Regions from separate parts of the Brevundimonas goettingensis genome, predicted to be linked through region 2. Evidence: predicted binding sites of a transcription regulator. Region 2 holds the regulator's gene; each other region holds the start of a gene.

Region 1 (9,747 bases), 320 kb from region 2:
GGAGCACAGCCTGAGCCCGGTTGCGACCCTGCGCTATTCGATCACCTTCCGGACCTTGAGACCTTGAAGACCGGGCCGATGAGCGGTCGGCGCGGGCCCGACGCGCCGGGTCCGGGAGCCGACACAGGAACCGGTTGGCGCCCTGACGGATTCGTCCAGCCAAGGAGGATCAATCCAATGGACAGTCCAGCAGCACCGGTCACGGGCGTGAAAAAACGGGGCTTCGCCTCCCTCTCGCCGGAGCGCCGATCGGAAATCGCCAAACTCGGCGGGCGCTCCGTGCCCGAGGAGAAGCGCAGCTTTTCCCAGAACCGGGATCTCGCTCGCGAGGCGGGCCGCAAGGGCGGAACGCAGTCGAGCCGCCAGAAGAAGGGAGACGCCTGATGTCGGATGACAAGACCGGGCGCGGCGGCCAGGACGGCGATCCGGTCCGTCCGCAAGAGGATCGGGAGGATCCGCCGCGCGGCGAGGGCCGGCCCGGCTCCGACGCCTGGACGCCTGACCCGGCGCAGCCCGGAGGAACGCCCGCACGCCGGGAGACGCCTCCGGGAGCGCCGGGAACCGACGCGGGAACGCGCTAGGGCGCAAGCCCTCGGATCGGCGGCACGGCGCTGCAGGACGTGGCGCGCGGCCGTCGCGCAGGCCCGGCTCACGGCGTCCTCAACACCGGCGCGGGCCGCTGCGACAGGGCGTTCAGGGCCGCGGCGCTTCCGCCGAGGGCGGCCAGACCGGTCGCGCCGGCCAGGAGCAGAACGATCCCGCCCCAGTCCAGGCTCCAGTGCGCCTTGAACACCAAGGCGACGATGGGCCAGGCGCCGGCCGCGCCCAAGGCCAGGCCCGCCACACCCGCGATGGCCCCGACGAGACTGTATTCGATCAGATAGGCGGCAAGGATCTGGCTATGAGACCCGCCCAGAACCTTGAGCACCGCCGCCTCCCGCGCCCGCTCACGCACCCCCGAGGCGATGGCGCCGACCAGAACCAGCAGCCCCGCGAGACCGGCGACCGCGGCGGCGCCCCGGATCGCCAAAGCCAGGCGGTCGAAGAGTTTCGCGGCCGACTCCAGTTGTTCGCGCACACTGATGACGTTCACTTCGCGGAAGTCCCGGCCAAGGCCCTGGGTCAGGGCGCGCTCCTCCGCGGGCGTGGCGCGGGCGATGGCGACGCTTCTCGGATTGGCGCCCTGGATGGCGTGGGCGTCGAGCACGACGAGGAAGTTCGAGCCGAAACCGCCTGGATCCACCTTGCGCAGGGCGGCGATGCGGGCGTCGATCTCGCGGCCCAGCACCTGCAGGGTCAGGGTGTCGCCGACCTTCAGTCCGGCTCCCCTGGCCTGATCGCGCGCCATCGCCACCCGGGGCGGACCGGCGTAGTCGGCAGGCCACCATCGGCCGGATACGACATTGGCGTCGTCGGGGGCGCCGGCGAGGGCCGACAGCAGGATGTCCTGGTCGAAGGCCCAGCGCTGGTCGTCGCGGATCCTGTCCAGATCGACGGTCTCCCCCTTGAGTTGGGTGATGCGGCCGGTGATCAGGGGGGCGCGGCGATAGCGGTCAGGCCCCGGATCTCGCATGGCGCGCGCGACCACGGCGTCAAAGGCCGCGCCGCGTTCCCCTGGGATTTCGGTGAAGACGACCGAGGGCGCGGACCGGGGCGCCACATCGGTGATCTGGGCCAGGAGGCTGGACTGGATGAGGACCACACAGGCGAGAAGGGCGACGCCGAGGCCGATGGCCGGAGACGCGGTGCGGGCGGCCGAGCGCGGTCCCGCCAGATTGGCCAGGCCGAGGCGCACGGCGCCCGAGGTCCCGCGCCGGAGGACGCCCGCCAGCCGGGCGGCGGCAAGGCCCAGAAGCCAGAGGAGGCCGAAGGCGACCAGGGTTCCGCCGATCAGGCCCGCGGCGGCCGGCTTCGACGGAGCGGTCAGGACGGCCATGGCCGCCAGAGCGAGGCCCGCGAGGCCGGCCCCGAAGACCTCGGGCCCGAATTGGACGCGGCGGGCCGTCGCCTGGCGGAACAGGGCGGAGGGCGGGGTCGCACGGGCGCGGGCCAGGGGGGCGAGCGCGAAGGCCGCGGCCGCAAGCAGGCCGAAGGCGCCGGCCCGCAACAGAGGCTCGGGGTAGACGGCGAACAGGGCGGGGATCGGCAGGCTGTCCCTGGCCAGGGCGCCGATGATGAGAGGGGTGACGGCGCCGATGACGAGACCGATGGCGACGCCGAGCCCGGCCAGAACCCCGATCTGGATCAGATAGAGATTGCGGATGAGGGCCCCGTCTGCGCCGAGCGCCTTGAGGGTCGCGATCGAGGGCTTGCGGCCCTCGAGATAGGCCGAAACCGCGCCGCCGACCCCGAGTCCCCCGGCAACCAGGGAGGCGAGACCGATGAAGCCGAGGAAATACTCCAGTTGGTCGATCAGGCCCGAGGCGCCGGCCGCGGCCTCGGACCGGTCGCGCGCCTCCAGCCGGGCGTCCGGGAAGGTCTTGCGCACCTGGGCGATGACGGCCTTGGGATCGGCGCCGGCCGGAAGGACGATGCGAACGGCCTCGCCGAAGAGGCCGCCGGGTTGCAGCAGGCCCGCCCGTTCGACGACAGGGACGGCGGTGATCACCCGCGGGCCGAGGGCGAAGCCGCGCCCCAGCCGGTCGGGCTCGGCGATGAGGACGGCGCGGGCGACCAGGGGCGTCGCGCCCACCGTGAACCGGTCGCCGAGCTTCAGATGCAGACGGTCCAGAAGAGTCTGTTCGACGACCGCGCCGGGAACCCCGTTTACCGGGGCCAGGGCGGCGGAGAGGTCGGGGGCTCCCGTCAGCTCGACTTCGCCGACCAGGGGATAGGCGGCGTCGACGCCCCGCATGTCCACGAGGCGGCGCTCGCCCGAGGCCGTCTCGGCCATGCCGTTGGCCCGGACCGACCAGGCGACCGGTCCGAGCCGTGAAAGGGCCGCGCGCTGTTCGGGGGTGAAGCGGGTCTGGTCGAGGCTGAAGACGACGTCGCCGCCGAGGATTTCGCGCGCCTGTCCGGTCAGACCCTGCCGGAAGGCCTCGGCGGTCGAGCCCGAGGCGGCGATGGCGGCGACGCCCAGCGCCAGGCAGGCCAGGAAGATGCGAAAGCCGGCGACCCCGGATCGCAGCTCGCGCCAGGCGAAACGCAGGGCGAGGCTCACGCGGGTTCGTCCTGGCCGGCGATGCGGCCATCCTTCATCCGAACGGTCCGGTCCGCCCGTTCGGCCAGCCGCCCGTCATGGGTGACGAGGACCAGGGCGGCGCCGGTCTCGCGCACCAGGTCGAACAGAAGATCCGCGACACGGGAGCCGTTGACGGCGTCCAGATTGCCGGTCGGTTCGTCGGCGAACAACAGCTCGGGCCGCACCGCGAGCGCCCGGGCCAGGGCGACGCGCTGCTGCTCGCCTCCCGACAGCTGGTGCGGGTAGTGGGTGCGCCGCCCGCCGAGACCGACGCGGTCGAGCCAGGCGCGGGCCTCGGCCGTGGCGCCGGGCCGATGGTCCAGCTCCAGGGGCGCGGCGACATTCTCCTCGGCGGTCATATTGGGCAGGAGATGGAAGCTCTGGAACACCAGCGCCGCGCGGCCGCGCCGAAGTCGCGCCCGGCCGTCCTCGCCCAGGCTCGCCAGATCCACCCCGAACAGAACCGCCTTCCCGTCGCTGGGCGTCTCAAGTCCCGCGGCGATCGAGACAAGGGACGACTTTCCCGATCCGGAGGGCCCGATCACGGCGACGGTCTCCCCGGCGGCGACGCTCAGGTCGACGCCCCGCAGGATCTCGACGGGTCCGGCCGCGGAGGGCAAGGTCAGTCTGACGGCCTCAAGGACGAGGGGAGGTTCTGAAGCCATTGGAATTCCGACGCGATGTCTTGGGAGGAGACGGTTCCTTCCCATATAGGCGCTCAACGCCATGACATCAGATCAGACCCATTTCCCGCGTCGTTTCGTCCTCGCCGCCGGCGGCGCGCTCGCCCTGGCCGGATGCGGACCGCGTGAGGCGGAGACGCCCGCCGCCCCGGCGCCCGACGACCCGGCGGCGAGGCCGCCCGGCCCGCGCGCGGCCCCGGGCCGGATCGTCACCCTGTTCGGCGACTCGATCACCGCCGGCTACGGGCTGAAGGCGAGCGACTCCCTCCCGGCTCAGCTCGAGCGTGCGGTCGTCGCCCTGGGCGTCCCGGTTCGGGTGCGCGCCGCGGGCGTGTCCGGCGACACCACGGCGGGCGGGCTCGCGCGCGTGGACTTCAGCGTGCAGGACGACACCGATCTCTGTATTGTGGCCCTGGGCGGAAACGACTTGCTCCAGGGGGTCGATCCGGGCGAGACCCGGCGCAATCTGGACCAGATCATCAAGCGGCTGCAGGCCCGCCACATCCCGGTCCTGCTGGCCGGCATGCGCGCCCCGCCGCAGTACGGCGCCTGGGCGCGCGAGTTCGATCAGGTCTTCGTCGACCTGGCCCATGAGGACAACGTTCCCCTCTATCCCTTCCTGCTCGAGGGCGTGGCGCTCGACCGACGCTACAACCAGGCCGACGGCATCCATCCGAACCCTGTCGGGGTGAAGATCATCGCCGCGAGGCTCGCCCCCGTGGTGGCGAGGGTGCTGGCGCCCGCCACACCGTCCTGATCCGGCATGACTGGCGTCACGCGTTCCCCTGACGGTGTGGCCGAAGGCGCGCCGGCGTCGAGCCGGGTGGCGCTCAAGGTCGATATCGTGGTGATCGGCGCTGGCCAGGCGGGCCTGTCCGCGGCATACCATCTGAAAAACCTGGGCCTGGAGCCGGACCGGCGTTTCCTCACCTTCGACCACGCGCCCGGGCCGGGCGGGGCGTGGCAGCACCGGTGGCCGTCGCTGACCCTGAGCACGGTCAACCGCGTCCACGACCTGCCGGGGATGCGGTTCGACGCGGCGGTGAGGACGGACGACGGGCAGGTGAGGGCATCGGTGGCGGTGCCCGAGTATTTCGCGGCCTATGAGAAGGCGTTCGATCTTCGCGTTCACAGGCCCGTTTCCGTCGTGGCGGTCTGCGACCGGGGCGAACGGCTTCGGGTGGAAACCGACCGCGGCGTCTTTTCGGCGCGCGGCGTCATCAACGCCACGGGCGCCTGGGAGGCGCCGTTCATCCCGGAATATCCGGGCGCGGACCGCTTCAGGGGGCGGCAACTGCATACGAAGGACTATCGCACCGCGGCCGCGTTCGCCGGCCAGCATGTGGTGGTTGTCGGCGCAGGCATTTCCGCGATCCAACTCCTCGACGAGATTTCGCAGGTGACTTCGACGACCTGGGTGACGCGTCGCGCACCTCAGTTCCGCGAGACGCCGTTCACGCCCGAGGACGGCCGCGCGGCCGTGGCGCGGGTGGAGGCCCGGGTTCGCCAGGGGTTGCCGCCGGGTTCCGTCGTCTCGGTCACCGGATTGCCGATCACGCCCGCGATCCGGGCCATGCGCGCCCGGGCGGCGCTCAGCCGCCTGCCGATGTTCTCGGAGATCACCGAGACCGGGGTCCGCTGGGCCGATGGTTCCGAACAGGCGGCGGACGTCATCCTGTGGTGCACCGGGTTCCGCAGCGCGCTTGACCATCTGGCGCCCCTGCAACTGCGCGAACAGGGCGGCGGGATCGTCATGACGGGAAGGCTCGCCACCCAGGTGGCCAAGGATCCTCGCATCCACCTGGTCGGCTATGGTCCGTCGGCCTCGACCATCGGCGCCAATCGGGCCGGCGGGGCGGCGGCCAGGGAGCTGACGACATTTCTGTCGCTCCAGAGGGGGCAGGCGCGCCCGCCGGAGGCGTAAGGCGTCCTGCCCAGGCCGTCATGGCCGAACCGCCATGTCCGGGCGCCCCCTGCGCTCGCCCCTGTCTTTGGCGGGGAGCATCGGCGCGCTCTGTGCGTTGCGGATGTCCATGTCACAAGGAATCCGCCCATGAGCTCGACACTGACCGCGACCTTCACCACGCGCCGCGAGGCCGAGCTGGTCGTCGAGCGGCTGGTTCAGGAGTTCAAGCTGGATCGCAAGGCGATCGCCGTACAGGCCGACGGAGACGAGAGCACCGTCGGCGAGACGACGTCGGGCGGAGACGCCCCGTCCGTCGGACCGGGCGCCGAAGGCCGGGAAGACGCTCCCGTCGAGGGTCGGATCCGGGTGTCCGTATCGCCGGAGGCCGGCGGGGACCCGGAGGCTGTGCGCAGCGCGTTCGCGGAGTTCGGCGGCGAGTCCGCCTGAACGCAGCCGCCTGAGAGGCCGCGCGCCAGGCGCCGGCGAGCGCGCGCCTCATCCGAACAGGCCGTGGAGATACCAGGTCAGGTCGCCGGTGACCGGTTGTTCGCCGTCGCCCCGCCGGAAGACCCAGAAGCGTTCGCCGGCCTCGTCCTCGAGCTGGAAATAGTCGCGCACCGCATCGCGCTCGCCGTCACGGCGCCACCATTCGCCGAAGATCCGTTCGGGGCCGTCGGCGCGTCGGACGCGACGACGCACCCCGCGCCAGCTGAAACTCACCGGCGGCTGGTCCGGGAGGAGGGCGACGGTCTCGATACGCTCGGGCGAGGGCAGCAGCCGGACCGGCCGCGGCCAGCGCTTCGGCCAGCGCTCGGGCACGGGCAGAGCGGTCGGGGCCAGTCGTATCGAGGACCGCTCGGGGACATCGCTCTGGGCCGGCGCCAGCCGGTAGAGACGGCGGCCGCCGAGGCGGTTGGACAGGATGTCGATGAGATCAGACACATCGGCGGCGGCGGGCGTGGCGAGATCTCCGGCGGCGGGCTTCCAGTCCAGCGGTTCGACGACCGGAGCCGTCAGGACCATGATCTCGACGCCCAGGCCCGGATCGACGGTTTCAAGCCTGTCGCAGAGCAGCCGGGTCAGGCGTCTGACGTCGCGGATCGGCCTGGCCGTTCCGATCCGGATGACCTCGATGTTGGCGTCGACGCGATGGAAGCGCAGGTCGAGCTTCAGCGCGCCCAGCCCCCGGGTCTCGAGCGCGGCGCAGAGCGTATGCGCCAGTTTGAGGGTGTAGCGCGCAAGGGTTTCGGGCGCGCCGATCGGCTCGGCGAACACCTCGCGCGCCTGGATCAGTTCCGGCGCCTCCACCGGATCGATCGGTTCGGCCGTCCGGCCGAAGGCCTGGTCCAGTCGCCGGGTCAGTTCGGGCCCGAAGCGCAACGCCAGGGGCGCGCGCGGCTTGGCTTCGATCTCGCCGACCGTATCGATCCCCATCCTCGACAGACCGGCGACGATGTCCGGCGTCAGGCGCAGGGCCGAGGTCGGCAGGTCGGTGATCAATCGTGCGCCCCGATCGGGCGCGACGAGGGCGGGCCGGGCGAGCAAGCGGGCCAGGGCATGGGCCGAGCCCCAGGTGTCCGCCATGGCGGCGCGGGCGGTCAGGCCCACCGCGCGGCAGGTCTCGACGAGGTCGTCAAGCAAGCCCTCGTCGCCGCCGTAGCGGTGGGTCGCCCCTGTGGCGTCGATGACCAGGCCGTCCGGGGGATCGGCCGCGACGATGGGCGCATAGCGTCTGAGCGCCCACAGGGCGAGCTGCTCCAGGCCGTCCGCGTCGCCCTGTGGGTCGTGATCGTGAACCGTGAGGTCGGGGATCAGGGCCCGCGCCTGGGTCGCGGCCATGCCCGGCCGGATCCGCCGGGCCTGTGAGGCGGCGTCGGCGGCGACCACGACCCGTTTGCGCCCGATCCTGCCGACCAGGACGAGCGGCGTCTCAGGCGACGGCGCGTCGGTCCCAAGCCGGCGTCGAAGACGATCGGTCGGCCAGGTCGGCAGGTAGAGCGAGACGACCCGTCTCATCACAGGCTTCCAGTTCAAAATCGGCGCATGCGCCGGCGCGGCAGCGGATCAGTTCGACGAACCAGCGGGCCCGACCGACGCCGGCCACAGGCAGGGGCTTGGAGGGCAGAGGGGTGGAGGGCAAGGCGGTGACGCGCCAGCGGGTGACGGCGGCCGTCGGCTGGCCGAAATCCGCCGCCTCCGCCTGTCGCCGCCATCGGCGGATCGCCAGCCCGAGGGTTCCGGACCCCTCGGCGGCGAGTTGCAGCCGTCGCGACGCGGTCATGGAGAGGCGGGCGACCTCGCCGACCACCGCGCCCAAGCCACCGTGGCGCAGCCCTTCCTCGAAGGCGGTGAGCACGGCCGCCTCGTCTTCGGCCTCGACATAGACCACCCGGTTGGACTCCAGCCCGGCCTGCTCGAGGGCGGGCGCGAACAGGTCCGCGCGCGTGACGCACCACAGGACCGGGCCGCGGGTGCGCGCCGCGACGCCGGCGACGAACAGGGCCGACGCCGTCCCGTGCAGGGCGCCGTTTCCGCCGCCCGCAACCTCGTGCAGGGCGCCCAGCTGAAGCCCGCCTGCCGGAAGACGAGCGTCGATATCCGGGACGCCGAAGGGCAGCACGCCGCCGGGCGCCCGTCCGCCCGCCTCGAGCCGCGCGATGTCTTTGCGCAGGGTCTCGAAGGCGCTGGTGGGCGGGGCGACGGACATGGACTCCGGAACGGTGAGGCTGCAAGCATGTTCCGTATTTGTTCTCTTTTCAAGCCGGCCGAGTCAAGGCGAGCCCGCCCGTGACTGTGGACGGTCCACACAATGGGAGGGAGTCTCGCCCACAGAGACGGAGCGGCTCGCGATCACCGAGGCGTTGCAGAGTAAGGCCGCCGCATTCGAGAGCCGGCTAGCGGCTTGGTCATCGATCGACATCTCCCGGCTAGCCGAGCTCCTTGAGCGCCTTAACGGCAGAGCGAGCGAAAACTGGCCGAATTCATAATCCGACGCACATAAGGTGCGGTGGCCTATCGAACGTCCGCTTTGGGTCGGATTGCGAAGTTAGCACCCTGCCCGAAAGCGGACCTGAGCAGCCCTTTCCATGAGCGTACGTTCCGGACTTCAGCTAGGGGTGGGAAGCGGACGTTCAGAGCAGTCGAACAGAGCTGGAGCTCCGCTACGCCTGTATCATTCCTTGCCGGATTGCGAACCGCACAAAGTCACCTGGCGTCCGAACACCCGCCTTCCGCATTGCCGATGCACGGTGGGTTTCCACCGTCTTCACACTGATACCAAGACCATCGGCGATTTGTTCGTTGCGCAGTCCCTGCGCCATCATACAGCCGACCTCACGTTCCCGCGCGGTCAGGAGCTGGCGCCGCGACAGGACGTGGTCCCGCAGGTGCCCGGCAGTAAGTAGCTCGCACACCCAGGGCGAATAGTAGGGCCGCCGATTGCCCAGCGCCGAGATCGCGGCCCTCAGATGCAGACCTGTATCGGACTTGAGGATGTAGCCCCTCGCGCCCGCCGCAAGACCAGCATTCACCGTCTCGTCGTCATCTCTCATTGTGAAAAGTAGCACGGAAACTTCTGGCGCCTCCCGCTTGAGGCGGCGCGTCAGGGTCACGCCGTCCAGGCGGGGCAAAGACACGTCCAGAACGGCGATGTCGGGGCGCAGTGTCAACGCGAGAGCGAGCGCCGCATCCCCATCCCTTGCCTCCCCGACGACCGTCCAGGTGGGGTGATTGGTAATAATTCCCCGGAGTCCGCGTCGAACGACGGCGTGATCATCCGCTAGCAGGAGCCTCAGCATGTTGCCGCCCCTCTGTCAGCGGAGCGGTACGATCGGCCGGGAACGCCCCGGTAAGCCATCAGGTCAAACCCGCATACCTGGTCGGTTTCGCCAGTGTGACCTGAATCGAATCGTTCAGAGCTCGGCCAGCGCCGAGGCGCCTATCGGCCTCGCACTCCGAGCCGGACCTTGTCTTCC
Region 2 (9,747 bases):
CCGTCTCCGCCGTTCCTTGGTGAACAACGAACGGAGATCGCTCATGTCGACCATCCAGGACAACCACGTCGAAGAGACCACGGAAGAGGCCCGTCAGGGCGAGAATGTGAAGGGCATGACCTCGGTTCTGGGCGTGTCGGTGGCGGCCGTCGCCATCGTCTTCGCCCTCCTCCTCCTGGTCTTCTTCGGCTTTACCAGCGGCTGGCTGGGCTAGTTCTCGAACTGGCCCTGATAGACCGGGTCCTTGATCGCGAAGCCCGGGCCCAGCACCATGACGCCCGCCAGCAGCACCGCGGCGCTGGCGGCCAGAAACGCCGCGCCCAGCGCGCCCAGCGAACTGGCCGGACGCTCGGGCGTCTCAACCAGTAGATCTCGGGCCTGTTCGATCTCGGCGGTGTTGATCACGCGTTGGGACTCATCCAGCAGGGACCCGATCTGACGCTGCGATGGTTAACGACCGGTGTCTATCCCGGCCCGCAGCAAGCTTCGGCTTGGCGCGGAGGATTTCAGGTCCTAGAACCGCCGCATGATCCTCGTCGTCGATAACTACGACAGCTTTACCTACAACCTCGTCCACTACCTCGCGGAACTGGGCGCGGAGACGCATGTCGTCCGCAACGACGACCTGACGACCGCCGAGGCCTGGGCGCTGAAACCCGAAGCCGTCCTGCTCTCGCCGGGCCCCTGCGCCCCCGACCAGGCCGGCATCTGCCTGCCGCTGATCGACACCGCGCCGCTGGACATGCCGATTCTGGGCGTCTGCCTGGGCCATCAGGCCATCGGTCAGGCCATGGGCGGCCACGTGGTGCGCGCCAAGGCCCTGATGCACGGCAAGACCTCGCCGATCCTCCATGAGGGCAAGGGCATGTTCGCCGGCCTGCCCTCGCCCTTCACCGCGACGCGCTACCATTCGCTGGCCGTGCAGCGCGAAACCCTGCCCAACACGCTTCAGGTCACCGCCTGGACCGAGGACGGCGAGATCATGGGCTTCCAGCACCACGAGCGGCCGATCCACGGGGTCCAGTTCCACCCCGAGTCGATCGCCACCGAACACGGTCATGAGATGCTGGCCAACTTCCTCGATCTGGCGGGCGTCAAACGTCTGGCCATGGTCTGAGCCTGTGGCGGAAGGTGGTTTCAAGCCGCTGCTGGCCAAGCTGGTCGACGGCAAACCCCTGACCTCGACCGAGGCCGGCGACTTCTTCGCCGCCTGTCTGCGCGGCGAGCCCACCCCGGCCCAGGTCGCCGCCGCCGTCACCGCCCTGCGCATGCGCGGCGAGACGGTCGACGAGATCGCCGCCTTCGCGGGCGAGATGCGCAAGGCCGCCCTGACGCTCGACCACGACTACGACGTCATCGACACCTGCGGCACCGGCGGCGACGGCGCCCACACCTTCAACATCTCCACGGCGGCGGCTCTTGTCCTCGCCGGCGCGGGTCTGAAGGTCGCCAAACACGGCAACCGGGCCATGAGCTCCAAATCCGGCTCGTCCGACGTCCTCGGGGTCCTCGGTGTGGACCTGACCGCCGGTCTGGACCAGCAGAAGGCGGCGCTGGACGAGGCCGGCATCGCCTTCCTCTTCGCCCCCGCCTACCACGGCGCCATGCGCCACGTCGGCCCGGTCCGCGCCGAGATCGGCTTCCGCACCGTCTTCAACCTGCTCGGCCCCCTGTCCAATCCGGCGGGCGCGCGGCGTCAGGTCATGGGCGTCTATGATCCCCGCCTGCTGGAGCCCCTCGCCGAGGTGCTCGGCCGCCTTGGCGCCACCCGGGCCTGGACCGTCCACGGCCAGGGTCTCGACGAACTGACCACCACGGGGCCCAGCGAGGTCGCGGAATGGAAGGACGGCGCCGTCCGCCGCTTCACCGTCACGCCCGAGGACGCCGGCCTGCCCCGCGCCGACATCGAGGCCCTGCGTGGCGGCGACGCCGAGACCAACGCCGAGGCCCTGACCGCCCTTCTGGCCGGCCGGACCGGTCCCTATCGCGACATTGTCCTGCTCAACGCCGCCGCCGCCCTCGTCGTCGCGGACAAGGCGGATGACCTCAAGTCCGGCGTCGCCCTCGCCGCCGCCGCCATCGACGACGGCAAGGCCGCCGACGCCCTCGCCGCTCTCGCCCGCATCACCTCCACGCCCCTGCCGATCGAAGACCTCGTATGACTGCCGCCCCTCGCGAAGACGTCCTTGCAAAGATCGCCGCCTACAAGCGCGAGGACGTCGCCGCGCGTAAGGCCGCCCAGTCGCAAGACCAGATCGAATCCCTGGCCATGATCGCCGGCATGCCGCGCGGCTTCCGTCACAGCCTCGAGAAACACGCCGCCCCCGGCCGTCCGGCCCTGATCGCCGAGATCAAGAAGGCCAGCCCCTCCAAGGGCCTGATCCGCGCCGACTTCAACCCGCCCGCCCTCGCAAAAGCCTATGAGGCCGGCGGCGCGGCCTGTCTGTCGGTCCTGACCGACGGCCCCAGCTTCCAGGGCGACGACGACTATCTGGTTCAGGCCCGGGCGGCGGTCGCCCTGCCCTGCCTGCGCAAGGATTTCCTCGTCGATCCCTGGCAGGTCGCCGAGAGCCGCGCGCTTGGAGCCGACTGCATCCTGATCATCCTGGCCATGATCGACGACGTTCTGGCGGGCGAGCTCCTGGCCGAGGCCCGCCGATTCGGCATGGACGCCCTGATCGAAACCCATGACGAGCTGGAAATGGGCCGCGCCGTCGCGCTGGGCGGCGACCTGATCGGGGTCAATAACCGTAGCCTGCGCACCTTCGAGGTCGACCTCGGCACGACCGCTCGCCTGTCGCATCTGGCCCCGAAGAACGCCCTTCTGGTCGCCGAGAGCGGGATCTTCACCCCTGACGACGTCGCCGACGTCTGCATGGCCGGCGCCCGCGCGATTCTGGTCGGCGAAAGCCTGATGCGCCAGCCGGACGTCGAGGCCGCGACGCGGGCCCTGCTGGATTGAGTTCACCTCTCCATTCGCGAAGGCGAATGGAGAGGACAGATCGGAGCGCAGCGACGATCAGGTAAGGGCTACACCGTATTGAAAATCGCTCACCGGAAACATCGCGTCGCCCCCTCCTGATCGCTGCGCGATCTGTCCTCCCCACGCACCTCCGCGCGTCGGGAGGTGAGCCGCTCCTGTTAAGTTGACATTAGTGAAGAACACTTACAGAACATCGACGACGGTTCACGTCTTGTTCTGAAGGCTCCTCCCATGCTCACGCGCAAGCAGCACGAACTCCTGATGTTCATCCACGAACGCATCAAGGAGACCGGCGTCTCGCCCTCGTTCGACGAGATGAAAGAGGCGCTGGATCTGGCGTCCAAATCGGGCATCCACCGGCTGATCACGGCGCTGGAGGAGCGCGGCTTCATCCGCCGCCTCGCCCACCGCGCCCGCGCCCTGGAGGTGACCAAGCTGCCGGAACAGGCGACGACGGGCCCGATTCGCGGTCGCGCCCCCTTCACCCCTGCGGTGATCGAGGGCGGCGGACGCTCGGCGCCGGTGTCCGAGGCCGCCAACGACACCCGCGAACTGGTTCTGGTCGGCAAGATCGCCGCCGGCGTGCCCATCGCCGCCATCCAGGGCGACAACGGCCGCTATCAGGTGCCCGAGGCCATGCTGGGCGCCGGCGAACACTACATGCTCGAGATCGAAGGCGATTCGATGATCGAGGCCGGCATCCTCAACGGCGATCTGGTGGTCATCAAACGCGTCGACACCGCCTCCTCGGGCGAGATCGTCGTGGCCCTGGTCGAGGGCGAGGAAGCCACCCTCAAACGCCTGCGCAAGAAGGGCCAGTCCATCGCCCTGGAGCCCGCCAACCGCAACTACGAGACCCGCATCTTCGGCCCCGACCAGGTCGAGGTCCAGGGCAAGCTGGTCGGCCTGATCCGCCAGTATCATTGAATACCTGACCCTCTCCCACAGGGAGAGGGAGGGACCCGCCGCGCAGCGGCGAGAGGGTGAGGGGTTCCGCCCTCACCGGTGAGCGACATGCCCCCTCACCCTTTCGGCTTCGCGCATCGCTACGCTCTGCGAGCCTCAAGCCCTCTCCCTATGGGAGAGGATTTGTCTTCGTCCACGGCCGATCCCCTCGCACATCCGCCGTCCAGACGGCCTCCCAGCCCGCGCCCCCATCTGACCCGGCGCGCCACAGCTCCACCGCCCCGCCGCGCGCGAAATCGACGCCGTCCAGCACCAGAGTGTCCGCGCACCCCGCCGGAACCGTCGCCACCCGCGCCCGAACGCTGACGACCGGCGCCGCCCCACACATGGCGCTTAGCACCTCCTCCGACGGCGGCTTCGTCCCCCACCACAGGGCCACGGGCGCCGCATCGCGCACCTGAGGCGCGCAGGCGAACCGCCCGCACACCCAGCCTTCGTCCGGACGGTCCGTCAGGGTCAGTCCTCGCCGCCGCGACCACAGGTCGGCCGCGAACTCGCGTACGCCCGGGCGCACCGCCACCGCCTCCTTGCCTGAGTGAAACGCCGCATTGGTCCCGCCGTCGCCGATCCATAGATCGGGCGTCGGCGCCCGGGGCCAGAGCATGACCGCCGCCGCCAGCGGCAGGCCCAGCCACCTCAGCCGCCCGCGCCACAGGCAGACGAACAGCACCCCGAGGAAGGCGATGGGCAGCACAAAGTCCGGCGCGCTCGCCACCGTCCTCACCGCCCCCGGCAGGCCCGCCGTCCAGTGGCCGATGACCAGCATCAGCTCGATCCCCTTGCCCGCCACCCATAGGAAGGGCGCGCCCAGCCCCACGGGCTCCAGCAAGGCCCCCAACGCCAGCGCCGGCATCATCACGAAATCCGCCATCGGCGAGGTCAGCAGATTGGCTCCCAGCCCATAGACGGCCGTCCGGTTGAAATGCTGCATGGCGAAGGGTCCGGTCGCCAGACCCGCGACCAGACTGGCCGTCACCGCCGCCGTGATCCATCCGCCGATCCTCTGGACGATCAGGATCGGCCAGGGCGCCGAAAGCTCCCTCACCCGCGCCGGCCAGGCCTCCACCAGCGCCACAAGCGCCGCCGTCGCCGCGAACGACATCTGGAAGCCCGGCGTCACTATGGCCTCGGGCTGGAGCGCCAGCACCACCAGGGCTGCGACCGCGAGCGCGTGCATGGTGATCGCCTGCCGGTCCAGCAGGATGGCCAGGAAGGCGATGGAATAGGTGATGGCCGCCCGCTCGGCCGGCGGCGGCGCGCCCGAGATCACCAGATAGGTCCCGACCGCGATCAGGCCCGCGACCGCCGCGACCTTCTTGCCCGACACCCTTAGCGCCACCCACGGCACGGCCGCCACGCCCAGCCGCACGGCGAAGAAGATGAAGCCGCCGACGACCGCCATATGCAAGCCCGAGATCGACAGGATGTGCGCCAGTCCGGAATCGCGCATGGCGTCCAGATCCTCGCGCGCGATCCAGGTCTCGTGCCCCGTGACCATGGCCGCCGCCACCCCGCCGGTGCGCGGCCCCAGCCGGTCGACGATCTTCTGCGCCAACGCAAACCGGATCGCATTCACCTTCATCGCCTGCCTCAGCCCCCACGGAGCCTCGGGCAGGACGGCGGGCCGCGTCGGCGACAGGGCGAAGGCCGTCCCGCCCATCCCCTCGAAGAAGGCGTTTCTCCCGAAATCATAGGCGCCCGGACTGGCCGGGGGCGGCGGCGGATTGAGGATGGCGAACAGGCGGATGGGCGTCCCCGGCGGCGGCGGATCGCCCTTCACCGTGGCCCTCAGCCGGATCGGCGTCGCCTCGGGCTCTAGACCCCGGATCCACACCGGCGCGACCACCACCCGGTGTCCGTTGGCGCCCGGACTGTCGACGTCCAGCACCCAGGCCTCGATCAGGGTCGGCGCGTCCAGCTCCGGCGCGATCGGCGCCGCGACCCGCTCGGTCCGAACCTTGGCCGCCGCCAGCCCAAGCGCCAGACACATCAGCAGCATCAGCGGCAGGGTCGCCGCTCGCGGCAGCCCCCTCGCCCGCGCCGCCAGCCACAGCCCGACCGCCAGCCCCGCCGCGACCAGCAGCGGCCACAGCGGAGGCTCGACCTTCAGTCCGAAATAGATCGCGCAGCCGCCGCCGAACGCCACCGGCGCCCACAACCGCCAGCGCAGCCCCTGTCCGCCGACCTCGTCGCGCACGAACGCGACGATCCTGTCTGGAAGGCTAGGCTTTGCCGCGTCGGGCGGTATAAGGGCGGCCCGTACGGACCTCCCTGCCATGACCTCTTCCTCCCCGACCGTCGTCACCCGCTTCGCCCCCTCGCCGACCGGTTCCCTGCACATCGGCGGCGCGAGAACGGCGCTATTCAACTACCTTTACGCGAAGGGGCGCAACGGCAAGTTCCTGATCCGTGTCGAGGACACCGATCGCGAGCGTTCGACCGATGAGGCGGTCAAGGCCATCTTCGACGGTCTGAGCTGGCTGGAGCTGTTCGCCGACGAGGAGCCGGTGTTCCAGTTCTCGCGCGCCGACCGCCACCGCGAGGTCGTCCAGACCCTGCTCGACAGCGGCCACGCCTATCGCGACTACACCACAGCCGAAGAGACCGGCCGTCTGCGCGACGAGGCCAAGGCCGAGCGCCGCAGCTTCGAATCCCCCTGGCGCGACCGCGTCGCCGCCGGGCTGGAGGCCGAACAGCCCTTCGTCGTCCGTTTCCGCCGTCCCCTGCCCGGCCGCGTCGAGGTTCAGGACGAGGTCCAGGGCGCGGTCAGCTGGGACAATGGCGACCTCGACGACCTGGTGCTGCTGCGCTCTGACGGCGCCCCGACCTATAATCTGGCCGTCGTCGTCGACGACCACGACATGGGCGTCACCCACGTCATCCGCGGCGACGACCATCTGAACAACGCCGCTCGCCAGTCGTTGATCTATGACGCCCTCGGCTGGCCCCGGCCCAGCTTCGCCCACATCCCCCTGATCCACGGGCCGGACGGCGCGAAACTGTCGAAACGCCACGGCGCCCAGGCCGTGCATGAGTATGCCGAGATGGGCTATCTGCCCGAGGCCATGCGCAACTACCTGGCCCGCCTCGGCTGGGCCCACGGCGATGACGAACTGTTCTCCGACGAACAGGCGCAGGAATGGTTCGACCTCTCCGGCGTCGGCAAGGCGCCAGCCCGTCTGGACTTCGACAAATTGGCCCACGTCAACGCCCACTGGATGCGGCTGGCCGCTGATGACGGCCTGGCCAAACAGGTCCTCGACCTCCACCTCGCGCGCGGCCATGTCCTGGGCGAGGACGACGAGGTACGCCTGACCCGCGCCATGCCCTTCCTCAAGGATCGCGCCAAGACCCTCAACGAGCTGGTCGATCAGACCGCCTTCGTCCTGCGCCGCCGTCCGCTGGTCATCTTCGAAAAGGCTCTGCCCCTGCTGGCGGGTGAGTCGGGCGAGCGTATCGGCCGCCTGCGCGACCGGCTGAAGCTGTTCGCCAGCTGGGACGTCTTCGCCCTCGAGGCCGAGCTCAAGGCCTTCGCCGAGGAAGAGGCCGTCGGCTTCGGAAAGATCGGCCCGGCCGTGCGCGCCGCCCTCACCGGAGACGGGATTTCGCCCGACATCGCCAAAACTCTTGCCGCTTTGGGGCGCGAAGAATCGCTCGGGCGCTTGGATGATGCGCTGCAACAGACTAAGTGACATTCACGAACAACAAGGGGTCCGGCGTCTCCCCGGCGCGGGCACTAATTTCCAAGGGGCTACAATGACTGAACCTGCCAAATCGGCGACCCTCACCCTCGGCGACAAGACCGTCGAATTGCCCGTTCTGACCGGTTCCACCGGCCCCGACGTCATCGATATCCGCAAGCTGTACGGCGCCACCGACGCCTTCACCTTCGACCCCGGCTTCACCTCGACGGCGGCTTGCGAAAGCGCCATCACCTACATCGACGGCGACGCCGGCGTGCTGCTGCACCGCGGCTATCCGATCGGCCAACTGGCCTCGCAGTCGAACTTCATCGAGACCTGCTACCTGTTGCTGCACGGCGAGCTGCCGACCGCCGCCCAGTATGCGGAGTTCGAGACCACCATCACGCGGCACACCATGCTGCACGCCCAGTTCGACCGCTTCTTCGAGGGCTTCCGTCGCGATGCCCACCCGATGTCGATCATGGTCGGCGCTGTCGGCGCCCTGTCGGCCTTCTATCACGACAGCCTGGACATCCATGATCCGGTCCAGCGCAACATCTCGGCTATCCGCCTGATCGCCAAGATGCCGACCATCGCCGCCCGCGCCTACAAGTACCACATCGGCCAGCCGTTCGTTTCGCCGCGCAACGACCTGTCCTATGCCGAGAACTTCCTGCGCATGTGCTTCGCCGTTCCGGCCGAGGACTATGTCGTCGATCCCAAGATGGCCAAGGCCATGGACCGGATCTTCACCCTGCACGCCGACCACGAGCAGAACGCCTCGACCTCGACCGTCCGTCTGGCCGGTTCGTCGGGCGCCAACCCCTTCGCCTGTATCGCCGCCGGCATCGCCTGCCTGTGGGGCCCGTCGCACGGCGGCGCCAACGAAGAGGCGCTGCTGATGCTCAAGGAAATCGGCACCCCGGACAAGATTCCGGAGTTCATCGAGGGCGTTAAGTCCAAGAAGTACAAGCTGATGGGCTTCGGTCACCGGGTCTACAAGAACTACGACCCGCGCGCGACCGTCATGAAGGAATCGGCGGACGAGATTCTCGAACTCATCGGCGCTGACAACGACCCCCTGTTCCAGGTCGCCAAGGAACTGGAACGCGTCGCCCTGTCCGACGAGTATTTCATCGAGCGGAAGCTGTTCCCGAACGTCGACTTCTATTCGGGCATCACCCTGTCGGCGATGGGCTTCCCCACCTCGATGTTCACCGTTCTGTTCGCCCTGGCCCGCACCGTGGGCTGGATCGCCCAGTGGGAAGAAATGCTGGCCGATCCGGCACAGAAGATCGGCCGCCCGCGTCAACTCTACACCGGCCCGACCGAACGCGACTTCGTGCCGATCAGCGCTCGCGGCTGATCGGACCGAAAGGTCTGAAATGCAAAACGCCGGAGCAAAAGCTCCGGCGTTTTTCTTTGGGCGATGATGTGCGGGGCTCAGCCCCCGATGGCGTCCAGCGCGGTCATGGCGGCCTCGTCCAGCACCAGATCGCCGGCCACCAGGTTCTCCTTCAGATGCCCCACGGACGAGGTGCCGGGGATCAGCAGGATGTTGGGCGAGCGCTTGAGCAGCCAGGCGAGCGCCACCTGCATCGGGGTCGCGCCCAGACCCGCCGCCACAGCGTTCAGGGCGTCCGACTGCAACGGGCTGAAGCCGCCCAGCGGGAAGAAGGGCACATAGGCGATACCCGCCTCATTCAGGCTGTCGATCAGGGCGTCGTCCTCGCGGTGCGCCAGGTTGTAGAGGTTCTGGACGCAGACGATCTGGGCCATCGACCGCCCCTCCTCGACCTGTTTCGCGGTGACGTTGCTCAGGCCGATGTTGCGGATCAGGCCCTGCCGCTGCAGGTCGACGACGACCCCCAGAAGTTCGGCGATGGAGCCCTCGGCCGGCCCGTGGGCCTCGCCCATCATGACCCTCAGATTGACCACATCCAGCGTCTCGAGCCCGAGATTGGTCAGGTTGTCATGCACCGCCCGCTCCAGCTCCGGGGCCGAAAACGCCGGCAGCCAGGCGCCCGTCTCGTCCCGCCGCGCCCCGATCTTGGTCACGAGAGTCAGGTCATCCGTATACGGATGAAGCGCCTCCCTGATCAGCCGGTTGGTGAC
Region 3 (9,747 bases), 1.7 Mb from region 2:
CCGCCGCCGAGGCCGCCGCCCGGTCTCTGGAGGTGTCGGGGCTTTCGGAAAATGCCCGCCTGACCACGGGCGAAGCCGGTGAGGCCGCCAGCCGCATCGCCGGCTATCCGGGCGTGCGCGCCGCGCTTCTGCAGTTGCAGCAGGATTTCGCGCGCCAGACGGGCGGAGCGGTGCTGGACGGGCGCGACATCGGCACGGTCATCGCCCCCGACGCCACGGCCAAGCTGTTCATCACCGCCACGCCGCACACCCGCGCCACCCGCCGCTGGAAACAGCTGACCGCACGCGGCGACGCCATCGGCTTCGACGAGATGCTGGCCGATATCGTCAAGCGGGACGAGCGCGACGCCGGCCGCGGCGCAGCCCCCATGGTCCAGGCCGGGGACGCGGTCTTGCTGGACACGACCGAAATGGATATAGAGGCCGCCTTCGATGCGGCCCGCCGTATCGTCGAGGCGGCGCGCGCCCGTTAAGCCATCGGCCTAACGGACAAATCCAACGCTCCAACCTCGGCTTCCGCGGGCGCTCTGGTCTTCATCAGGCCTCGCGTCCCAGATCGACTTCCCAACTTCTGTTCCACCTCGCGCGGGGCCGTCCGGTCACGCGCCACAACCCATTCGGAAACACCAGAGCTACATGGCTGATACTCACAACCCCTCGCGCGACGATTTCGCCGCGCTGCTCGACGAACAACTGCAGGGCCGCGACCTCGGCGAAGGCCAGGTCGTTCACGGCCGCGTCGTCGGCGTCGAAAAGGACATCATCATCATCGACGTCGGTCTGAAGACCGAAGGTCGTATCCCGGCCCGTGAATTCGGCATCGGCGAAGGCGCCGTGATCCCGAAGGTCGGCGACGACGTCGAAGTCTACCTCGAGCGCGTCGAGAACGCCCTGGGTGAAGCCGTCATCAGCCGCGACAAGGCTCGCCGCGAAGAAGCCTGGACCCGTCTGGAAGTCGTGTTCGCCGAAGGCGTGCCGGTCAACGGCGCCATCGTCGGTCGCGTCAAGGGCGGCTTCACCGTCGACCTGGGCGGCGCCTCGGCCTTCCTGCCGGGCTCGCAAGTCGACATCCGGCCGGTTCGCGACGTCGGCCCGCTGATGGGCAAGGAACAGCCGTTCCAGATCCTGAAGATGGACCGTCCGCGCGGCAACATCGTCGTCTCGCGTCGCGCCATCCTGGAAGAAGCCCGCGCCGAACAGCGCACCGAGCTGGTCGGCCAGCTGCAAGAGGGTGAAGTCCGCGACGGCGTCGTCAAGAACATCACCGACTACGGCGCGTTCGTGGACCTGGGCGGCATCGACGGCCTGCTGCACGTCACCGACATGTCTTGGAAGCGCGTCTCGCACCCTTCGCAGGTCCTCGCCGTCGGCGACACCGTCAAGGTCCAGATCGTCAAGATCAACCCGGACACCCAGCGCATCTCGCTGGGCATGAAGCAACTGCAGTCGGACCCCTGGGACGGCGTGGAAGCCAAGTATCCGGTCGGCGCCAAGTACACGGGCCGCATCACCAACATCACTGACTACGGCGCCTTCGTGGAGCTGGAAGCCGGCGTTGAAGGCCTGGTGCACGTCTCGGAAATGTCCTGGACCAAGAAGAACGTCCACCCCGGCAAGATCGTCTCGACCTCGCAGGAAGTCGACGTGGTCGTCCTGGACGTCGACGCCTCCAAGCGCCGCATCTCGCTGGGCCTGAAGCAGGCCCAGGACAACCCGTGGGACGCCTTCGTCGCCGCTCACCCGATCGGCTCGACCGTCGAGGGCGAAGTCAAGAACGCCACCGAGTTCGGCCTGTTCATCGGCCTGGACAACGACATCGACGGCATGGTGCACCTGTCCGACCTCGACTGGTCGGTCTCGGGTGAAGAAGCCATCCAGCGCTACCGCAAGGGCGAGATGGTCAAGGCCAAGGTCCTGGACGTCGACGTCGAAAAGGAACGCGTCTCGCTGGGCATCAAGCAGCTCGGCGGCGATCCGGTCGGCGAAGGCGACACCTACAAGAAGGGTCAGACCGTCACCGTCACCGTCACGGCGATCGAGTCGGGCGGCATCGAGGTCAAGTTCGGTGAAGACGACGCTCCGGTCACCAGCTTCGTGCGCAAGTCGGACCTGAGCCGCGACCGCAACGAGCAACGTCCGGAACGCTTCGCCGTCGGCGACCGCGTCGACGCCCAGATCACCGCCATCGACAAGGCCTCGCGCCGCGTCTCGGTGTCTATCAAGGCGCTGGAAATGGCCGACGAGAAGGAAGCCATCGAGCAGTTCGGGTCCTCGGACTCGGGCGCCTCGCTCGGCGACATCCTCGGCGCGGCCCTGCGCGAAAAGGCCGGCAAGGACTGATCTAAGTCCTTGTTGAGCCTACCTCTCGGTTCGCGGAACCTCGCTGCTTGAGGCTCGCGCACCGATTGCACAGACTGACTGAGAAGGCGGCCGGAGCGATCCGGCCGCCTTTTTCTTTGCCGATCAAGCATCAATGACCAGTGTCTGATTGCGTACAATTAATGATCTTTGCAGACCCCTTTTGCTCATGAGGGCTTTTTCACCGCTCGCGCGAGGGTTAGGGTGGAACCCGCTGTCGCGTATCTGACGGCTCAAACGCCTCTGGAAGGGCAAAACAAGACAGGGCGGGGGCCTTGAAACGGATGATCAAGTCAGAGTTGATCGAGAAGCTGGCGGCTGAAAACACCCACCTCACTCACGCTGAGGTCGAGCGGGTGGTCAATGTCGTTCTGGGCCGTATGACCGACGCCATGGCCGAAGGCGGCCGTGTGGAGCTTCGTGGTTTCGGCGCGTTTTCCGTGCGCTCGCGTCCGGCCCGCGCCGGCCGCAATCCGCGCACCGGCGAGACCGTCGACGTGCCGGCCAAATCGGTGCCCTTCTTCAAGAGCGGCAAGGAGCTGCGCGAGCGGCTCAACGCCTCGGGCGACGCCTGATCCCGACGGGGTCCTGAAGCTTGCGGCTTGAAAACGCAGGCGAACCGGTTTTCAGTCCTTTTCAGCAACCGCTCCGGCGGCTGATTTTGGCTGGCTGAGAAGGACAGATCGATGAGCCTGGTTTCCGAATTTCGCGAGTTCGCCATCAAGGGCAATGTCGTCGACCTCGCGGTCGGGGTAATCATCGGCGCGGCCTTCAACTCCATCGTGAAGAGCCTGGTCGATCAGGTGGTCATGCCGCCGATCGGCCTGATCACCGGCGGCATCGACTTCTCCAAGCTGGAGTGGGTTATGCGGCCCGAGAACACGGCGACCGAGGCGGTGGAGAAGGTTTCGATCCAGTACGGCGCCTTCCTGAACACGGTGATCCAGTTCGCCATCGTGGCCTTCGTCGTCTTCATGCTGGTCAAGGGCATCAACCAGCTGCGCCGTCAGAACGCCGCCGATCCGACGCCTGAGGCTCCGGCCGCCCCGACGCCGACGGAACTGCTGCTGACCGAAATCCGCGACGAACTGAAGGCGCGCCCCTAGGCTCGCAGGTCGGCGCCGGTCGTCGCCCGCTGGCGGCGCGGGGCCGGGCGCTGACAGACGCCGTGGTCGCCGTCGAAGGGCGTCGGCGACCATGTGGCCAGATCTCCGGCGTCGGCTCCGTTGCGGAAGCGCAAATGACCGTGGCCCCAGCCGCCTTCGTGCCGGGCGCCGAGGGCCCAGGCGCCGAGGCGACGCTTCAGCTCCTCATTGACCACCTGCAACCGCACCTTGGCCGCGCCGCGGGTGCGGGCCTGATCCATCAGGGCCCGCATCAGGGCCGGAATGGCGTGGGGCTCGTCCTCCAGGGCGACGAGGTCGAGGACCTCCAGAAACACCGGGTCGATCGGCGTCGCCTTGGCCTGGATGGCCATCGCATAGCCGGTCACGGCGCCGTCGCGCGTATAGGCCAGCAGCAGCGGCGGTTCGGCCTGGTCCGGATCGGCGATGCGCCAGCGCAGGATCTCCGGGCTTCGGTCCGCGACCGCCCGACCTTCGCCCTTCAGCGCCCGCCAGAAGTCGCAATAGGGCGAGCCGTCCGAGAGGTCGGTCAGGGTTGAGACCAGGGACGGGAAGCGGGGGCGCCGAACCCGGCCCAGGGCGCGATCGGACCGCAGAAAGCGCTCGCGGTACGGATCGGTCAGATGGGGCGCCCGCTTCACCGCCTCGCGCAGCAGCCGGCCCCGCAGACAGTCGATCGGATCGACGATCCAGGATAGTTTCAGAGCGTTTGTTCGCGCCGGCCAGGCCCGCATGCCGTGGCGGGCGTAGAGGGGCGCCGATTTGGGATTGGCGTTCAGCGTATAGCCGGCGGCGATGTTCGGCTGGTCCAGGACGGCGCGGATCAGGGCCCGGCTCTTGCCGCGCACGGCCGGGGGCACGATGACGGAGAAGCCGGTGGCGACGTGATGCAGCCGCTCGTCCTTCCACACCCGCTGGACCAGATTGCCCATGAAGGCGGCCGCGGCGCCGTCCCGGTCCGGGACGACCCAGCCTGACGGCGCCCCGATGTCCAGCCGCGCCGGATTGGTCGCCAGCCAGGCCCAGCCCGCGTGGGACCGCTCAGGCCACCAGACGCCGCGGTGCAGGGCGTTGACGGCGTCGTGGTCGTCGGGTTCGAAGGGGCGCAGGCTCATCGGACATATCCTTCCCGATGCGGGACGGCGGGGGTGTCTGAGGTACTGGGCTGCATGACCCAGGCCACGGGAAGCCTGTCCTGTAACAACTATGGATTGCGCAAGGGTTGCCGTCCTCACGCGAAACGATTCAGGATTTGACTCTGTCGGCGACCGGAACAAATAATGAACATTCAGGTTTTGCTCCTCCGATGTCCCCATCCACACCCATGTCCCCGCCCCTTCAGACCCTTTCGGGCTCCACCGCCTGGCCCGCCCTCGCCGAGGGGCTGGAAGAGGTGTGCGTGGTCGGGACGCGGGACATGGCCGGGGCCTTCGCCTTCGCCCTGTCGCGTCTGCCGCAGGATGACGGCCGCCCGGTGCTGCTGGCGGCGGGCCGCCGGTGGTCGGGCGAGCATGGACGGCCCTATGGCCCGGGTTTTCGGGGGGCGGGGCTCGACGGGCGCGGCGCCGGCCTGATCCTCAGCGAGGGGCGGACCGAGAGCGAACTGCTGTGGATCATGGAGCAGGCCCTGAGGTCCGGGGCGGTCTCTGCGGCCCTGACCACGGTCGAGGCGGCCTCCCTGGCCCAGACCCGTCGGCTGGAGTTCGCGGCGCGCGACGGGGCGGCGGTCGGGGTGCTTCTGAGACAGACCGAAGGCGGGCTCAGCGCCGCCCGCCGCCGCTGGCGCATCACAACCCTGAGGAGCGTCTCGAATCCCGACGACCTGAGGTCCCCGGGCGGTTTCGCCCTCAGCGCCGAACTGACCCGTAGCCGTTCGGAGCGGCCCGGCGTCTGGAAACTGGAGCAGGATGATGAGACGCATCGTCTCCGTCTGGCTGATCGACTGGCCGGTGACGGTCTGGGCGAACGGGGCCGGACGGGTCTCGCCGCCTGAAGTCCCGGTTGGCGCGCACGAAGGCCCGCCCTTCGCCCTGATCACCCGCACCGCCCGGGGCGCGGTCATCCACGCCCTGAACGCGGCGGCGCGCGCGGCGGGCCTGTCGGCGGGCCAGACCCAGGCCGACGCCCGCGCCATCCTGCCCACCCTGATCTGCCGCCCCGCCGACCTCGCCGCCGACCGGGGGGCGCTGCAGCGGCTGGCTGTCTGGGCCGAGCGCTGGTCCCCGGCGGTGGTGGTGGATACCGAACAGGAAGGGATGGAGGGGCTGTTCCTCGACGTCACCGGCGCCGGCCATCTGTTCGGGGGCGAGGCGGCGCTTCTGGCCGGGATGGAGGCGCGTCTGGCCGAGGCCGGCGCCCGCGCCCGCGTCGCCCTGGCTCCCACCCCTGGCGCGGCCTGGGCCCTGGCGCGCTGGGGGAAAGACCATGCGGTGGTTCCGGAAGGCCGGACCCGGGACGCCCTCGCCCCCCTGCCGGTCGAGGCCCTGCGTATCGAGGCGGCGGCCCTCAGACAGGCGCGACGGTTCGGGCTGAAGCGGATCGGCGACCTCTATGAGATGCCGCGCGCGGGCTTGGCCCGCCGCTTCCGCGACGGAGCGGGCGTGGGTCTGGTGAAGCGGCTGGATCAGGCCCTGGGTCTGGCCGCCGAGGCGCTGGTTCCGACGCGCCCGCCGCCGAAATACCGGGCGTGGGAGGCCCATGCCGAACCCCTGTGCGACATCGCCGGGGTTGAGGGACGTCTGCCGGAACTGGCGGCCGACCTCGCCGCCGCCCTCGAAAAGGACGGTCAGGGGGCGCGGGTCCTGACCCTGACCGGCTTCCGCACCGACGGCCGGACCACGGCCCTGACGATCAAGTCCGGCCTGCCGGGACGCGACGTCGCGGTCTGGATGCGGCTGTTCCGCGAGCGCGGGGTGGAGCGGCTCGATCTCGGCTTCGGCGTCGATGCCCTGATGCTCTCGGCCGACCTGGCTGAACCGTTGAAGGCGTATCAGGTCTCGCTGGAGGACGAGGCGGCGGCGCGCCATGCCGAGAGTCTGACCGCCCTGATCGATCGACTCTCGGCGCGGCTGGGCGATGGGGCGGTGCGGGTCGCGGAGCCGCAGGGGTCGTGGCTGCCCGAACGCGCCGAACGCTGGCGGCCCGCCCTTGGCCTCAGCAAGGCGGTGCGGCCGGACGCCGACGCCGCTGACGCCGACCCCCGACATCGCCCCATCCTGCTGCTCGACCCGCCCGAGCCGGTCGAGGCCATCGCCGAACTGCCCGACGGGGCGCCCGCCCTGTTCACCTGGCGTCGGCTGGCGCGCCGCGTCGCCCGCGCCGATGGTCCCGAACGGCTGTCGCCTGAATGGTGGCGCCCGCCGCCCGCAGACCGTGAAGCCCGCACCCGAGACTATTACCGCGTCGAGGACGATCAGGGTCTGCGCTACTGGCTGTTCCGCGAGGGTCTCTACGGCCGGGAGTACACGGGCGCCGACGAGGAGCGCGCGCCCTCCTGGTGGATGCATGGCATGTTCCCGTGAGCCCGATCTCTTCTTCGCCATCTTCCGTGTGGTCCGGCCAGTACGCCGAGCTCGGCGTCATGACCAATTTCAGCTTTCTGGAGGGGGCGTCCCATCCGGGCGAGCAGATGATCCAGGCCAAGGCGCTCGGTCTTGCCGCCGTGGGCGTCGCTGACCGCAATACGTTGGCGGGAATGGTGCGCGCCCTGATGGGGGCCGAGGATCAGGACATTCCCTTGGTAGTCGGCTGCCGACTGGGGTTTCTCGACGGGACCGAGCTGATCGTCTTCCCGCGCGACCGCCCCGCCTATGGCCGGCTGTGCCGCCTGCTGACCCTGGGCAAGAGCGAAATCCTGCCGGATCCGGCGGCGGCCCCGTCCGCCTCAAACGTGATCGGCTTCCCTGGCGGCGAGGCCCATGCGGAGGTCGAGGCCGAGGATCCTGCGCAGGCACGGACCACCAAGGGCGAGACCCGGCTGACCTTCGATCAGGCGGTCGCCTTCGGCGAGGGGATGATCGCCCTGGCCGTGGCGCCCATCGTCCCCGACGCCGCCTTCGAGGCCCGGCTGAAGGACTGGCGCACCCGCTGGCCGGACACCCTCTATCTGGCGGCCCAGCCCCTGTGGCGTGGCGACGACCGGGCGCGGCTGAACCGGCTGGCGGCAATGGCCGAGCGCACGGGCGCCCCCCTGATCGCCACCAACGCCGTCCTCTACCACCACCCCGACCGCCGCCCCCTGCAGGACGTCCTGACCTGTATCCGCGAGGGAACCACCATCGACGCAGCCGGGGTCCGGCTCCAGTCCAACGCCGAACGCCATCTGCGGGGCCCGGCCGCCATGGCCCGGCTGTTCCGGGGGCATGAGGCGGCGCTGGAACGGACCATCGAAGTGGTGGAGGCGTGCAGGTTTTCGCTGAGGGAGCTGAGCTATGACTACCCCGACGAGCCAGTGCCGCCGGGGTGGTCGCCACAGGGGTGGCTGATCCGCCTGACCTGTCGCGGCGCGCGGAAGAAATGGCCGGACGGCGTGCCGACGAAGGTCGTGGAGACCATCCGCAAGGAGCTGCGGCTGGTGCGCGAGCGCAAATACGCTCCCTATTTCCTGACCGTGCACGACGTCGTCGCCTGGGCGCGCGATCCGGAGAGGAACATCCTCTGTCAGGGCCGGGGTTCGGCGGCGAACTCCGTCATTTGCTTCTGTCTGGAGGTCACCAATGTCGATCCGACCCGACAGGACATGTTGATCGAGCGCTTCATCTCCAGCGAACGGTCCGAGCCGCCCGATATCGATGTCGACTTCGAGCACGAGCGGCGCGAGTTGGTCATGCAGTATGTCTATGACCGCTACGGCCGCGACCGGGCGGGGATCGTCGCCACCATCATCCATTACCGGCCGCGCTCGGCGATCCGCGACGTCGGCAAGGCTCTGGGCATGACCGAGGATGTTACCGCCCGGATGGCCGATACCGTCTGGGGCTCATACGGCGATGCGGTGAAGGACGACCACGTCGATCAGACCGGCCTCGATCGCGATGACGCCCGCATGGCTCTGGCGCTTCAGCTGACGGCCGAGCTGATCAAATTTCCCCGCCATCTTTCCCAGCACGTCGGTGGCTTCGTTCTCAGTCAGGGGCCGCTGGTCGAAATCGTCCCTATCGGCAATGCGGTGATGGAAAAACGCACGTTTATCGAATGGGATAAGGACGACATCGATCATCTGAAGCTGATGAAGGTCGATGTGCTGGCGCTGGGCATGCTGACGGCGATGAAGCGCGCCTTCGCGATGATCGAGGACAGTTATAATCGCACTCTGGCCCTGGACACGGTCCCGAAGGAGGCGCCGGAAGTCTACGACATGCTGTGCAAGGCGGATTCCCTGGGCGTGTTTCAGGTCGAGAGCCGGGCCCAGATGGCCATGCTGCCCCGCCTCCAGCCAAAGGAGTTCTATGATCTGGTGGTGCAGGTGGCGATCGTCCGGCCGGGTCCGATCCAGGGCGGAATGGTGCATCCCTATCTCAAACGCCGGCTGGAGCGCCGGGAGCATGAGGCGCGCCACGGACCTGGCAGCTACCGTTTCGAAATGCCCGGCTCACGGGAGAATCCGCAGGAGCTGGCCTATGTCCTGCGGAAGACGCTGGGCGTGCCGCTGTTTCAGGAGCAGGCGATGAAGATCGCCATGGTCGCCGCAGAGTTCACGGGCAAGGACGCCAATGGTCTGCGTCGGGCCATGGCGACCTTCCGGCACATGGGGACGATCGGCCACTATGAGGAGATGATGATCAACGGCATGGTGCGTCGGGGCTATGAGCCCGACTTCGCCCGCCGTTGCTTCGACCAGATCAAGGGTTTCGGCGAGTACGGCTTTCCGGAAAGCCACGCCTGCTCCTTCGCCCACATCGTCTATGTTTCGGCGTGGGTGAAGTGCGTCTATCCCGAGGTCTTCACCGCCTGTCTGTTGAACAGCCAGCCGATGGGATTCTACGCTCCGGCCCAGTTGGTCCGTGATGCCCGTGAGCATGGGGTCGAGGTCAGGCATCCGGATGTGAATGCGAGCGATTGGGACGCGACCCTCGAAAAGAGGGGGGAGGGTGAGCGCCGCGCCCTGCGTCTCGGCTTTCGCGCCATCGACGGGTTCCGGAAGGAATGGGCCGGGCGGATCGGGGAGGAGCGCGCCCAGGCCCCCTTCGCCGATCTGGAGGATCTGCGGCTGCGCGCCAAACTGCCGCCGGCGGCGCTGGACAAGCTGGCCGAGGCGGACGCCTTC

Evidence for each region. The regulator LexA, encoded in region 2, represses DNA repair genes until DNA is damaged. The targets are predictions, from matches to a motif close to ATGTTCNCNANNTGTTCT.
Region 1: IFJ75_RS08490 (ImuA family protein) is a predicted target of LexA. The motif match lies at 8,508-8,525, and genes of this name have one in related genera.
Region 3: IFJ75_RS18195 (ImuA family protein) is a predicted target of LexA. The motif match lies at 4,753-4,770, and genes of this name have one in related genera.

What each region holds. Positions count from the first base shown of each region.
Region 1 covers NZ_CP062222.1:1,711,122-1,720,868, reverse strand. Annotated here, with positions in the region: gene IFJ75_RS08535 (alpha-ketoglutarate-dependent dioxygenase AlkB) at 1-67, shown strand, start outside; gene IFJ75_RS08530 (con-10 family general stress protein) at 178-384, shown strand; gene IFJ75_RS08525 (hypothetical protein) at 384-581, shown strand; gene IFJ75_RS08520 (ABC transporter permease) at 650-3,163, opposite strand; gene IFJ75_RS08515 (ABC transporter ATP-binding protein) at 3,160-3,849, opposite strand; gene IFJ75_RS08510 (arylesterase) at 3,911-4,624, shown strand; gene IFJ75_RS08505 (NAD(P)-binding domain-containing protein) at 4,631-5,791, shown strand; gene IFJ75_RS08500 (hypothetical protein) at 5,921-6,220, shown strand; gene IFJ75_RS08495 (Y-family DNA polymerase) at 6,269-7,789, opposite strand; gene IFJ75_RS08490 (ImuA family protein) at 7,704-8,480, opposite strand; gene IFJ75_RS08485 (response regulator) at 8,935-9,570, opposite strand.
Region 2 covers NZ_CP062222.1:1,390,367-1,400,113, forward strand. Annotated here, with positions in the region: gene IFJ75_RS06900 (hypothetical protein) at 44-214, shown strand; gene IFJ75_RS06905 (peptidoglycan-binding protein) at 211-405, opposite strand; gene IFJ75_RS06910 (anthranilate synthase component II) at 527-1,117, shown strand; gene trpD (anthranilate phosphoribosyltransferase) at 1,122-2,162, shown strand; gene trpC (indole-3-glycerol phosphate synthase TrpC) at 2,159-2,962, shown strand; gene lexA (transcriptional repressor LexA) at 3,215-3,910, shown strand; gene IFJ75_RS06930 (ComEC/Rec2 family competence protein) at 4,059-6,146, opposite strand; gene gltX (glutamate--tRNA ligase) at 6,226-7,641, shown strand; gene gltA (citrate synthase) at 7,706-8,998, shown strand; gene IFJ75_RS06945 (aldo/keto reductase family oxidoreductase) at 9,076-9,747, opposite strand, start outside.
Region 3 covers NZ_CP062222.1:3,682,638-3,692,384, forward strand. Annotated here, with positions in the region: gene cmk ((d)CMP kinase) at 1-473, shown strand, start outside; gene rpsA (30S ribosomal protein S1) at 637-2,340, shown strand; gene IFJ75_RS18180 (integration host factor subunit beta) at 2,643-2,933, shown strand; gene mscL (large-conductance mechanosensitive channel protein MscL) at 3,045-3,464, shown strand; gene IFJ75_RS18190 (N-acetyltransferase) at 3,461-4,597, opposite strand; gene IFJ75_RS18195 (ImuA family protein) at 4,807-5,475, shown strand; gene IFJ75_RS18200 (Y-family DNA polymerase) at 5,393-7,003, shown strand; gene IFJ75_RS18205 (error-prone DNA polymerase) at 7,063-9,747, shown strand, end outside.